DNA from 3 places in the Acidovorax facilis genome. Region 2 is predicted to be linked to each of the others. Evidence: predicted binding sites of a transcription regulator. Region 2 holds the regulator's gene; each other region holds the start of a gene.
The links. The regulator LexA, encoded in region 2, represses DNA repair genes until DNA is damaged. The targets are predictions, from matches to a motif close to ACTGTATNNNNATACAGT.
Positions count from the first base shown of each region.

Region 1: recA (recombinase RecA) is a predicted target of LexA. The motif match lies at 2,357-2,374, and genes of this name have one in related genera.
Region 3: imuA (translesion DNA synthesis-associated protein ImuA) is a predicted target of LexA. The motif match lies at 2,730-2,747, and genes of this name have one in related genera.

Region 1 is NZ_CP192460.1:4,955,724-4,959,650, reverse strand. It holds gene ACQ4MJ_RS22680 (LysR substrate-binding domain-containing protein) at 1-929, shown strand, start outside; gene ACQ4MJ_RS22675 (helix-turn-helix domain-containing protein) at 1,000-1,230, shown strand; gene ACQ4MJ_RS22670 (Clp protease N-terminal domain-containing protein) at 1,246-1,773, shown strand; gene ACQ4MJ_RS22665 (MarR family winged helix-turn-helix transcriptional regulator) at 1,780-2,292, opposite strand; gene recA (recombinase RecA) at 2,434-3,510, shown strand; gene recX (recombination regulator RecX) at 3,593-3,927, shown strand, end outside.
Region 2 is NZ_CP192460.1:1,619,189-1,623,115, reverse strand. It holds gene adk (adenylate kinase) at 1-111, shown strand, start outside; gene ACQ4MJ_RS07295 (DUF6152 family protein) at 234-704, opposite strand; gene ACQ4MJ_RS07290 (hypothetical protein) at 729-1,151, opposite strand; gene ACQ4MJ_RS07285 (asparaginase) at 1,169-2,119, opposite strand; gene lexA (transcriptional repressor LexA) at 2,209-2,883, shown strand; gene ACQ4MJ_RS07275 (hypothetical protein) at 3,057-3,545, shown strand; gene ACQ4MJ_RS07270 (D-2-hydroxyacid dehydrogenase family protein) at 3,727-3,927, shown strand, end outside.
Region 3 is NZ_CP192460.1:2,101,432-2,105,358, forward strand. It holds gene ACQ4MJ_RS09455 (error-prone DNA polymerase) at 1-285, opposite strand, end outside; gene ACQ4MJ_RS09460 (Y-family DNA polymerase) at 302-1,855, opposite strand; gene imuA (translesion DNA synthesis-associated protein ImuA) at 1,818-2,702, opposite strand; gene ACQ4MJ_RS09470 (IPTL-CTERM sorting domain-containing protein) at 2,890-3,495, shown strand; gene ACQ4MJ_RS09475 (HD-GYP domain-containing protein) at 3,505-3,927, opposite strand, start outside.

The DNA of each region.
Region 1 (3,927 bases), 2.2 Mb from region 2:
TTTCCATGGTCACGCGGTTTGGTAGCGTCTCGCGCGCTGCCGAGGCCTTGCACCTCACGCAAAGCGCGGTCAGCAAGCAGGTCAAGGAGCTGGAGGGCTGGGTGGGCGTGGCATTGTTTGAGCGCAGCCGCAAGCGCTTGGCGCTGACGCCCGCGGGCGAACGCTACGAGAAAGCCGTGCGCGCGGTACTGGCGCAGCTGGAGGCCGCCACCCTGGAGCTGATCACCAGCGACGACGGTGGCGGGGCGCTACACCTGTCCAGTCTGCCCACGTTTGCGGCCAAGTGGCTCATCCCGCGCCTGCCGCAGTTCCAGCAGCTGCACCCGCAGGTCACTCTGCACTTCGTGCCCTACGTGCACAGCTACGACTTCGAGCGGCCCGAGCTGGATTGCTCCATTCTGTTCGGTGAAGGCCACTGGCCCGGCGCACACGCGCACTACATCACGGGCAATGAGGTGGCCTTGATCGCCCCGCGCACCCGCGTGGCCGACTGGACCATCGACACGCCAGGCGATGTGGCCCATCACACACTGATGCGCCACGTGACGGTGCCCGAGGCCTGGCTGCGCTGGAGCGAGACGCACGGGGTGGAAGCCCTCATCGACCCGCTGGCCGGGCCGCAGTTCGACCAGTTCCAGACCATGATCCGCGCGGTGATGGCCGGCATGGGCCTGGCGCTGGTACCGCGCTGCTTGGTGCAGGATGAAATCACGGCGGGCCTGGTGCGCGAGCCCCTTGCCGACCATCCGCTGCGCGGCGGCTTCCGCAGCGACATGGGCTACTGGTTTTGTTACCCCGAGGGCCGCACGCAGCTGCAGGCGCTGCAGTGCTTTCGACAGTGGTTGCTGGCGTGTGAATCGCCCGGGGGTGAGACAGTGCTTTCGCCACCCACACCGGGTGCAGGGCCGATCGCGCTCGTTCCGCGGTGACGCCTCGCTGTGAACAGGCCGTCGTCAACATGGGTTGACGATAGAGCTATTCGTCAACTATAGTTGACGAATGCAAGCGCCACCCGCACTCCCCTCACCCGACAACCCCGAGGCCGCGCTGGCTGCCGTAGTCGCCTTGCGGCTGATGGCCGACCGGCTGGAAGCTGCCGCCGTGGCTGCGGCGCTGGAGCAAGGGTGGTCGTGGGCACAGATTGCCCAGGCCCTGGGCGTGAGCAAGCAGGCAGCGCACAAGCGCCTGTCACCCCACATGCCCCAGGCCCCACAGCGCCCCCGTTCTTGAGAAGGAGTTATCACCATGTTTCGCCAATTGCAGCACCGCTTCCAGAGCATGCGCACCCTGAGCCGCCTGTGCACCGGCGCCGAGGCACATGCCCGCGCAAGCGGCCAAGCCGCACCGGGGGCAGAGCACTTTTTGCTGGCCGCCATCGACCTTCCCGATGGGTCGGCCCGGCGTGCGCTGGAGAGCATGGGCGTCGCACCCGCCGCCGTGCGGGATGCGATCGAGCAGCAGTACCGCGATGCGCTACGCAGCGTGGGGCTGGATGCAACCCTGCCGCAGGCGCCAGCCCTCGCGCCACCGGCCCCGGGCCTCTACCGGGCACAGCCATCGGGCCAGGAGGTCATGCAGACGCTGGCGCGCTCCCGCAAGAGCCAGGGCGGCCCCCTTCTGGGCGCCCACGTGGTGGCAGCGGTGGCCACCATGCCGCACGGCGTGGCGGCACGCACGCTGCGTGCCATGGGCATTGACGCTGACCAGCTGGTGGCAGTGGCGCAGGCCCAGGTGTCAACGGCAACAGCAACCGCAACGGGTACAGCCGACTAGCCGGGTTCAGCGCATCAACATGCCCGCCCCATCGCCGCCCGCATAGGCTTCCAGCCCAATCGCTACCACAGTGGCCACGTCATGGCCCACTTCGGCCCGGAACTCGGCCTCCGCCTGCGCCACAGCATCGCGAAACGCCTGCAGCCAGGCCAACCCCGTGGACGTAAAACACACGCGGCGGGCGCGCGCGTCCAGCGGGTCGGCCTCGCGCGTGACCAGGCCCCAGGCCTCGCACTGGTCCACTAGGTTGGCCATGGCCTGCTTGGTCATGCCCGCGCGCTGGGCCAGGTCGGTCAGTCGGTCGCCCTGCAAGGCCAGGTGCCGGGTGATGTGCACATGCGCGGCCGTCACCTGGTCGCGCGCCGCCAGGTTGGACAGCGCCAGCGGCACCTCCACGTTGTGCGCCATGAGCTGCAGCACGCGCGCGTCAAAACGCCGCATGGCGTGGCCGAAGAGGCGACCCAGGTGGGTCTGGCGCCAGCCGTCTTCGACAGGGGATGGAAGGGGCGAATCAGGCATCACCGAATTGTCAGGCAAACTGACCAAATTATCCTTGAAGACCTTGCAACAGCTCGCATAAACTACTGTTCAAGCATCCAGCCTGTGATTAACCGCAGAGCGATGCAAGCATCCAACCTGTTGTTTTTCAAGGAGTTTCTCATGGACGTCGCAGTCAAAGGCACCAACCCCGCATTGCCCGTGAACACCGAAAAGGCCAAGGCCCTGGCCGCTGCGCTCGCCCAGATCGAGAAGCAGTTTGGCAAGGGCACGATCATGCGCCTGGGTGAAGGTGAGGTGATCGAGGACATCCAGGTTGTCTCCACCGGCTCGCTGGGCCTCGATATCGCGCTGGGCGTGGGCGGCCTGCCCCGTGGCCGTGTGGTCGAGATCTATGGCCCGGAATCGTCGGGCAAGACCACGCTCACGCTGCAGGTGATTGCCGAGATGCAGAAGCTGGGCGGTACCTGCGCGTTTGTGGATGCCGAACACGCGCTGGATGTGCAGTACGCCCAGAAGCTGGGTGTGCAGCTGTCCGACCTGCTGATCAGCCAGCCCGACACCGGCGAGCAGGCGCTGGAAATCGTGGACAGCCTGGTGCGCTCCGGCGCCGTGGACCTGATCGTGGTGGACTCGGTGGCTGCGCTCACGCCCAAGGCCGAAATCGAAGGCGAGATGGGCGACGCCCTGCCCGGTCTGCAAGCCCGCCTGATGAGCCAGGCGCTGCGCAAGCTCACCGCCACGATCAAGAAGACCAACTGCATGGTCATCTTCATCAACCAGATCCGCATGAAGATCGGCGTGATGTTCGGCTCGCCCGAAACCACCACCGGCGGTAACGCGCTCAAGTTCTATGCCTCCGTGCGCCTGGATATCCGCCGCACCGGCACCATCAAGAAGGGCGACGAAGCCATCGGCAACGAAACCAAGGTCAAGGTGGTCAAGAACAAGGTGAGCCCACCCTTCAAGACGGCCGAGTTCGACATCCTGTTCGGCGAGGGCATCAGCCGCGAGGGCGAAATCATCGACATGGGCGTGACCGCCAAGATCGTGGAAAAGAGCGGTGCCTGGTACGCCTACAACGGCGAAAAAATCGGCCAGGGCCGCGACAACGCGCGTGAGTTCCTGCGCGAGAACCCCGACCTCGCCCGCGAGATCGAGAACAAGGTGCGCGAAGGCCTGGGCATTGCGCTGCTGCCTGGCGCACTGCAGGCCCCTGCCGCCACTGCGGACGAGTGAACTCCGAAGTTTCAAGCAAAATTGGCTTCTAGCGCTTGATTGGCAAGCGCTAGCAGCTATCAAATTTGAAGCAAATAGATTCATGGGGTTCACCACGCTCTCGCTCAAGGGCCGGGCCCTGCGCCTGCTAAGCCAGCGGGAGCATTCCCGCAGCGAGCTGGCCGCCAAGCTGGCGCCCCATGCAGAGAGCCCCGAGGAGCTGGCCGCCCTGCTGGACCTGCTGGTGGAGCAGGACTGGCTGAGCGACCAGCGCGCGGCCCAATCCCTGGTGCACCGCCGTGGCCCCCGCCTGGGTGCAGCCCGCCTCGTTCGGGAACTGCGCAACCGGGGAGTGGCCGATGAGCTGGTGCGCGAGGCCACGGCCCCGCTGCTGGCCACCGAGGTGCAGCGTGCCCGAGAGGTATGGCAGCGCAAGTT
Region 2 (3,927 bases):
AGCAACTGGGCCCAGGCCGAACCCGAGCTGGCTCCCAAGTACCGCGCCATCAGCGGCACGGGCAGCGTGGACGAGATCACGGCACGCGCACTGCAGGCACTGGCCAGTTAAGGCTCGGGGCTATCGCCCCTTGCAACCAGCGACGCCATGGCAGCAGGGCGTCGCTTTTTTTATGCGGTGCAGGGAACAGTTTCAGGTCTTTCGCATGGCTATCCCCGGGCCATACCGATGGCTCAGGCTGGGCTGGAGCGTAAGCCGTAGGCTTTGCCATCCACAAACAGGTATTCCGCCCGCAGCAACGCGTCGCCCTTCTCTTCGCGCAGGGTAAAGCCCACCACCGATACCGCAGTGCCGGGTTTGATCTCCTGCACCTGCCAGGCCTGCATGCGGGTCAGGGGCGCCAGCTCCACTTCCCAGCGTCGATCTTTGCGGGTGGGCAAAACCGTCTTGGCCAGCAAGGCCTTGCCATCCACGGGGGACGCCTGCGCAGGCACCACACGCTGGGCCAGATCCGCAGGCAGCTTCAGCTCGGCAGGTGTCTCCAGCTCCAGCTCGGCGTGTGGATTTTGCCAGCGCACTTTGCGCACGGTGCCTTCCAGGTAGATGGGACGGTCGGGGTCAAAACTGCTCCACCCATGGTGGGCACGCGCGCCCCAGGGAATGGCCGTTGCGGCCAGGAGCACGTGGCGGCGTTGCAGGCTCATCGGTTCTCTCCTTGTCATGTCCGATCAGAGGTAAGCAATCCAGCGGCCACACACCACCACAGCCAGCCAGATCACGGTGGAACCCAGCATCTGTACCCGGGCCAGAGCATCCAGGCGAGCCAGGGAACCCCGCCCATGGAACCACGCGGCGTTGCAACCTGCAAGCATTAACAGCAGCATCTTCAAGGTGAATGCGCGGCTGGCGAGCAGTTCGGCAGGCTGTGTGGCAAACATCAAGAGGCCCGACGCCGCCGCCAGGCCAAAACCACACAATGCCAGCGACAGGCTGAGCCGCGCCAAATCCTTGACGGGCAGCGCCGCCCCACGGCCAAACACCCGCAACTCCAGCAAGACCAAATTGCCCAACAGCAAGGCAATGCCCACGATGTGCACCACCTCCAGCGCGGGGTAAGCCCACGCATGGGACTTAAGAGTTGCAAAAAACATCGGGGTGGCCTTGTTGCTCAGTGCAGCAGTTCGAGCATCAGCGAGATCCTGGCCTTCAAGGGGGATAGCCCCTGGGAGTCCGGCAATGCGTCCCCCGGCTTGGGCAGCACCTGCCCCTCGGAGCAGCGTGTGGACCGCACCACGCGCACACCCGCCTCCTGGGCACGCAGCAATGCGGCCTCCAGAGCATGGTGGATGGTGCCATTGCCCGTGCAGGCCACCACCAGCCCCTGGACCCCATCTCGCACCAGTGCGTCCACCATGGTTCCCGATGCGCCAGCGTGGCTGATGACCACTTCCACGCGGGGCCAGGCTGCGGCATTCACTACATTTTCAATAGCATTCAATGCTGGAACACCAGGCGCCAGGGGCCAATCCTGCACAAGACGGACAGCCCCCTCCTCCACCCAACCCAAAGGCCCGGCCTCGCCCGAGTTGAACGCATTCACCCGGTAGGGGTGCACCTTCTGAACCTGCCGTGCCCCATGAATTTCGCCAGCGGCGACCGCCAGCACACCCCGTGCGCCGGGCGTGACCGCCACAGCAACAGCATCCAGAAGATTCTGAGGCCCATCGGGCGTGAGCGCCGTGGCCGGGCGCATGGCACAGGTCAGCACCACGGGTTTCGCGCGGGTGTCCAGCACTTCGTGCAGAAACCACGCCGTCTCTTCCAGCGTGTCGGTTCCGTGGGTAATGACTACACCACGCACCTCGGGATCTTCCAGGTGGTGCGCACAGCGCAGCGCCAGCGCCTGCCACACCTGGCCATCCATGTCCTTGCTGTCGATCTGGGCCACCTGCTCCGCCACCAGCACGCCCCGCGCGGCCTGCTGCAATCCGGGAACAGCTGCAAGCAGCTGCCCGACCCCTACCTGCGCAGCGGTGTAGCCGATGTTGTCGCCAGCCTGCGCGGACGTGCCTGCAATGGTCCCTCCGGTGCCCAAAACCACAATTTTTTGCCCACTCACTTGCGTACTCCGAAAAACTGGTGAAAAATACAGTTACTGGATTAAAAAACAGTTGTCCATCACTGTAGCCGCCTCCACCGGAAACCACCATGCTCGACAACCCGAAACTCACTGCCCGCCAGCAACAGATTCTGGATCTCATCCAGACGGCCATTGCACGCACCGGGGCGCCCCCCACCCGTGCAGAGATCGCTGCCGAACTGGGGTTCAAGTCGGCCAACGCGGCAGAAGAACATCTCCAGGCGCTGGCGCGCAAAGGCGTGATCGAGCTGGTCAGTGGCACATCCCGTGGCATCCGGTTGCGCGGTGACACCGTGCGCTCCATCAATGCAGCACGCGGCAACCAGTTCAGCCTGCCGATTCCCGGACTCTCACAACTGGTGCTACCCCTGGTGGGGCGTGTGGCGGCAGGGTCGCCCATTCTCGCGCAGGAACACGTTGACCAAACCTACAGTGTGGAAAACAGCCTGTTCCATCACAAGCCCGATTACCTGCTCAAAGTGCGCGGTATGTCGATGCGCGATGCCGGAATCATGGATGGCGATCTGCTGGCCGTGCAGTCCACCCGCGAAGCCCGCAACGGCCAGATCATCGTGGCCCGCCTGGGAGACGATGTGACGGTCAAGCGCCTGCGCCGTACTGCGACCGCCATCGAACTGCTGCCCGAGAACCCGGATTACCCGGTCATCGTGGTGCAGCCCGGCGAACCCTTTGAGATTGAAGGGCTCGCCGTCGGCCTCATCCGCAACACCATGCTGATGTAGCCACAGCGCTCCATCGCATTCACTCATGAATTAGTTCGTTAGCTGCCGCGCTGCAGGTGGCGGGCGTTTGGCGCACTGGTAAAACCAGTACGCCAGCCCTGCGGTGCCGGTTTACTTTGCAATCCTGCCTATGTCCAACCCCCGACCTTCGGAGTTTTCACATGGGAATTGCCTTGACCACCTTTTCTGCGCTCTCCAGCACTCTGCGTACCCTGACCCACTGGCTCCACACCTTCAAGGAGCCGTCTGCAGCAGACCTGCCAGCGCCCCGCCCCCATCCCGATGACGCGGACCTGGGCCGCAGGAGCGGATCAGCAGGCACTGACAAACCCCGCCATCCATCCAACATCCCCAGCCAACGTCCACCGCGAGGCAACTGGCCCTTTACGGTCAGCCCCCAGACACCACCCACCGGAGCCACCACGCGGTTTGTGGCCACCAATACCGATGCCCGGGCGTTCATACCGCCGCCTGCCGCTACCCGCGTTGCCTGTGGATCATCCAGATTGGCAGACGGCTCAGGCTGCAGGGCTGCCAAGGTCCTGCGCAGGCTCCCCACATCGGGCGGCTCAGGCCGACTGGTGATCGCCGGCCGCATGGCCGATGTGTGCGCCGAGCTGGACCGCCTGGCTGCATCCGAGGCGGCGCTGCAAGCCTGTTGAGCCCAAGGCATGCACCACCCAGCGATCCATTGACTGCTTTGTATATGGAGGATGCCGCCTGATCGCTGTGGACGGCGCTTGTCGAGGTCGCCAACACTCCGTCACCAAAAGCCCCATCCTTTCCTGTGCCAGGGGGCGGTCCGGTATGAAACGACCGGCGTGGCCAAGGCACAATGTCGGGATGAACATTGTGATCCTCGACGACTACCAGGACGCAGTCCGCAAGCTCCACTGCGCATCCCGGCTTGACGCGTACACCGCCAAGGTCTACACCAACACCGTCAAAGGGCTGGGCCAGCTGTCCGTCCGCCTCAAAGACGCTGACATCATCGTGCTTGTGCGGGAGCGCACCCAGATCACCCGTCAACTGGTGGAGAAACTT
Region 3 (3,927 bases), 480 kb from region 2:
CGCCAGGGCCACCAGCCGCAGGTCGTCACCCCACAAAAACTCGCTGCCCACGATGAGGTGCAAACCACATTCCTTGGCGGCCTCCCAAGCGCGCACCACACCCGCCACCGAGCATTCGTCCGTCAGCGCGAGGGCCTGGTAGCCCAGCGCCAGCGCGCGCTTCACGAGTTCCTGTGGATGCGATGCACCACGCTGGAAGCTGAAGTTGGACAGGCAGTGCAGCTCGGCATAGCCCGGCAGCGCGGTGGCTTGTGCAGGCGATGCAGAGGAAGGTGTCAGGCCCATGGAGCCTCCGCAGACATCACCCAAACACCCCATGCAGGAACCAGCGATGGGGCCGCACGGCGACAGGGGGACCATCCGACACGGACGGCACCGGCGCCAGCCGCTCGCGAAACACCCACACCAGCCCCGCCACATCGTTGTGCGCCACAAAGTAGTCGCGCAAGGCCAGGGCACCTTCACCGGGGGCCGGGCCTGCGCCCTCCCCGGCCGCAGACCACCAGCCCGCTTCAAAGCGGTGGGGCCCGGCCAGCAGTCGCAGCAGGCCGTGGTGGCAGGGGCGGTTGCCCTGCACCGCCAGCCGCCGGGGCGGGTTCAGCAGCCAGGTGGGCAGCAGCAGGGCATCGGGGGCTGCATCCAGCGCCGTCTTGGCAACACTGACGGAGGCATTCCGGGCTGCAGCGTGCTTTGCGGCCGCCGCCGTCACGCGCAGCACCTCGGCCGCCGAGCGCCACTGCTGCATGCATTCGGGGCGGTGGTCGGCCTGCAGCACCGGGGCCTGCACATGGTCTTCTCCCAGCCGGGCTGACAGGCGCTCCAGCAACTGGTGCAAAGCCTCGCCCTGGGCGCCAGCAGGGTCGGCGCCGCCCAGATGGTCGGGCGGCAGCAGGCTCGCACTGCGGTGTGGCAGCGGGGCCGCCTCCAGCAAACGCAGCGTGATCTGATTGACCGGCGCGGCCAGCGAGGTGCGCGCCAGATTTTCAGACAACAGGCGCCGCAGATGCCCCATGTCCTGCGTGGCCTGCGCCGTGCGCACCTGCAGCGCCTGCGTGGGGGCGATGACCACACCATCGATGCGCCGCAGGTCATGGCGCCAGGCCAGTTCCAGGCCCAGCACGCCCTGCTGCCGCGCTTGCAGCCAGCCTTGCAAGGCCGTGAGGCAGCGGCTGGCGCTCCAGAGCAGCGCATCGGCCGACTCTGCCAGCGCAGGCAACTCGCCCGTCAGCACAAACTGCTCGGGCAGCTCCAGCCAGGCGTGGGCCTCGGGGGCATCCCCCAGGGCCTGGTCCAGCACCCGCAGCACCGCCGCACCAAAACGCCGCGACACCCCGGCGCGGGGCAGCGCCCGCAGTGCTCCCCAGGTGCGACAGCCCATGCGCTCCAGGCTGGCCACATGCGGGCGCAAGGCTGTGAGTGTGTGCAGAGGCAGGCTCAGCGGGCCCTGTGCAGGGAGAGCCTGCCCCGCCAACGCCACACGCAGCCGGGCCTGCGCCACCAGGGCGGTGGGGCCACTGCCCCAGATCACGGGTGCGCCCGTCGGCTGTGCGCCCGCCGCCGTCCCTTCCCCTGCAGGCCCACACTCGCCAGCGACCTGGGCAGCGGGGGGGGCGGAGCCCCTGGCAGATGCCCCGGCCCAGGCCCAGGCCTGCAGCACCTGGGCCAGCAGCACTTCGCGCCCGCCCCACAGCCGCTCGGTGGTGGACACCTCCAGCAGCACGGCCTCTGCATCCACCAGTGCCACACGCGGGGTAAAACGCAGGGCCCACCAGCCTGCCGCAGCGGTGTGCACAACCCCTGCAGGCGGTGCGGATGCCTCATCGCACCAGGGCAATGGCAGCGCGATCCAGTGCATGCGCCCTCCCCTCTGGCCCCGCCCCCAACGGCACCAGCAGCTCCAATGAAGGGCGCATGGGCAACGCCCCCGATGCCTTGGCTGCCGCAGCAAGGCGACCTGCCACCAAGGTGCTACCAGCATCCACCTGCGCTGCACGCCGACGCCCGGCCTGGGCCGCCAGCACCTGGGCCAGCCGGGGATGACAGCCCGGCAGATCCAGCCCTTGCGCCAGGGGCGGCCCCCGGCGCTTGAGAATGTGCACCTGCATCCCGGGGACTGTGCATACACCTCCCGGCATGGCCATCCCCTGCACCTGTAGCCGCAGCAAGGCTGGTGAGGCCTGCGCCGCAGCACTGGCCGGGCGAAACACCCATAGCAGTTGACGTTGCTGCGCTGCTGCCAGTTGCAGCCTGCGCAGGGCTGCGGGCTGCACCTGCGGCAGCCAGGCCATCACGGCCAGAACCTCCCGGCAACGCAACGCCTGCTCTGCCGCCCAGAGCGCAGCGGCGGCATCGGCCCGCACCACACACAGCCGCTCGGCTGACAAGCCCTGGGCCTGCAGCGCCGGTCCAAAAGGCTCGCAAGGCGGCGCTACCACCACCACCGCCCCCGAGCGCGGGGCAGTGGCCTGTACCAGGGCAGGCAGCACCAGCTGCCATTCGTGCAGGCCCGCCAGGGGCTGCAGCACCTCGCTCAACGCCCCCACCGGCCAGCCCCCACCGGGCAACTGCGCATCCAGAGGACCATAACCGGTGGACTGCACCTGCAACTGGCCCGCACCCAATGCGTCCGCATGCCAGACACCGGGCACGGTCAATGGCAGATCGGACGCGACAACCCCCAGGGAGTGGCGTAGCGCAGGCATGGCGAAGACGAGAAGAACAATATGAATACTGTAAATATAACCAGTATTTCGAGCACCGGGGCAACTGGCGGAGAAGACTTTGGGGTGAGGGGCTTTTGGAGGCAACGCGTCACAGGCCCTATAAAACTGGGCCAACGCACACCACGCTCCCTACAATGGGCAGGACAAAAAAGAGAGGGTCCGTTGAATGAAAACAATCCAATCGGCAGCAGTCGCCCTGTTGCTGCTCCTGTCCGGCAACACGTTCGCTGCCTATACGCTCTACTTTTTTGAAAGCGGTGGCAATGTGGTCGCCAGTGGCAGTGGCAGCATGAATCTGGGGGCCCTCTCGCCTGCGGGCAGCGGGCCTCTGTCCCCCGGGGTCATTGCTTCGGCTGGGTTGGTCTTCACCGGTACGGCTGGCACCGTGGACGCCTACCTGGGGATATCCGGCCCACCAGCGTTCGGAGGCGGAGGCCCTGTCGGGGCGAATGCAGGATCTGGCGACATGGTGGGCCTGGACAGCACAATGCCCGGTTTCGTCTTCGCCCCGGCAGGTTACGTCTCGGGCTCTGCGCTCACGTCCTCGGCCACCTGGACTGCGACCTCGCTGGCCAGCCTGGGACTCACACCGGGCACCTATCTCTGGACCTGGGGCACGGGCCCGACAGCGGATTCATTCACGGTCCACATCGGCATCGCGCCGCCAGCATCCATTCCGACGCTGTCTGAATGGGGGCTGCTGGTCCTCGCGGTGCTCATGGCTGGCTGGGCGATGCGCCATCGGTTCTGGCTGCGAAGCCGGGTGGGCTGACCACCCTTTTCAAAGCTTCCGCACTGCCCAATCACACCAATCCGCCACCGCTGCATCTGCAGGGGTGGCGCGGTCTGCCAGCTGCGGCCAGCGGCGATAGCTGGCATTCACAATACTTTGCAGCTGCCACAGCGCCTCGCGCCCCACCAGCGCCACTTCAGCCATCCCAATGGCATCGCCCTGCAACTGGGTCATGAGTTCACCCTGCTGCCGAGGGTGTGAACCGGCCTCCAGCAAGGCTTTTTGCAAAGCCAGCAGCCGCGCATCGAGGAACACAAAGGCGCTTCCCGGCAGTGCCTTGACACTGGCTTCGGGAGGCAGTGCGGTCTTGAGCTGATCCCAGCATTCAAAAGCTTCGGCCAGCAGATCGATCTGGCGCGAGGCATCGTTGCCCAGCGGCATGAGGGCAGATTCCCGGGCGACTTCTTCCTG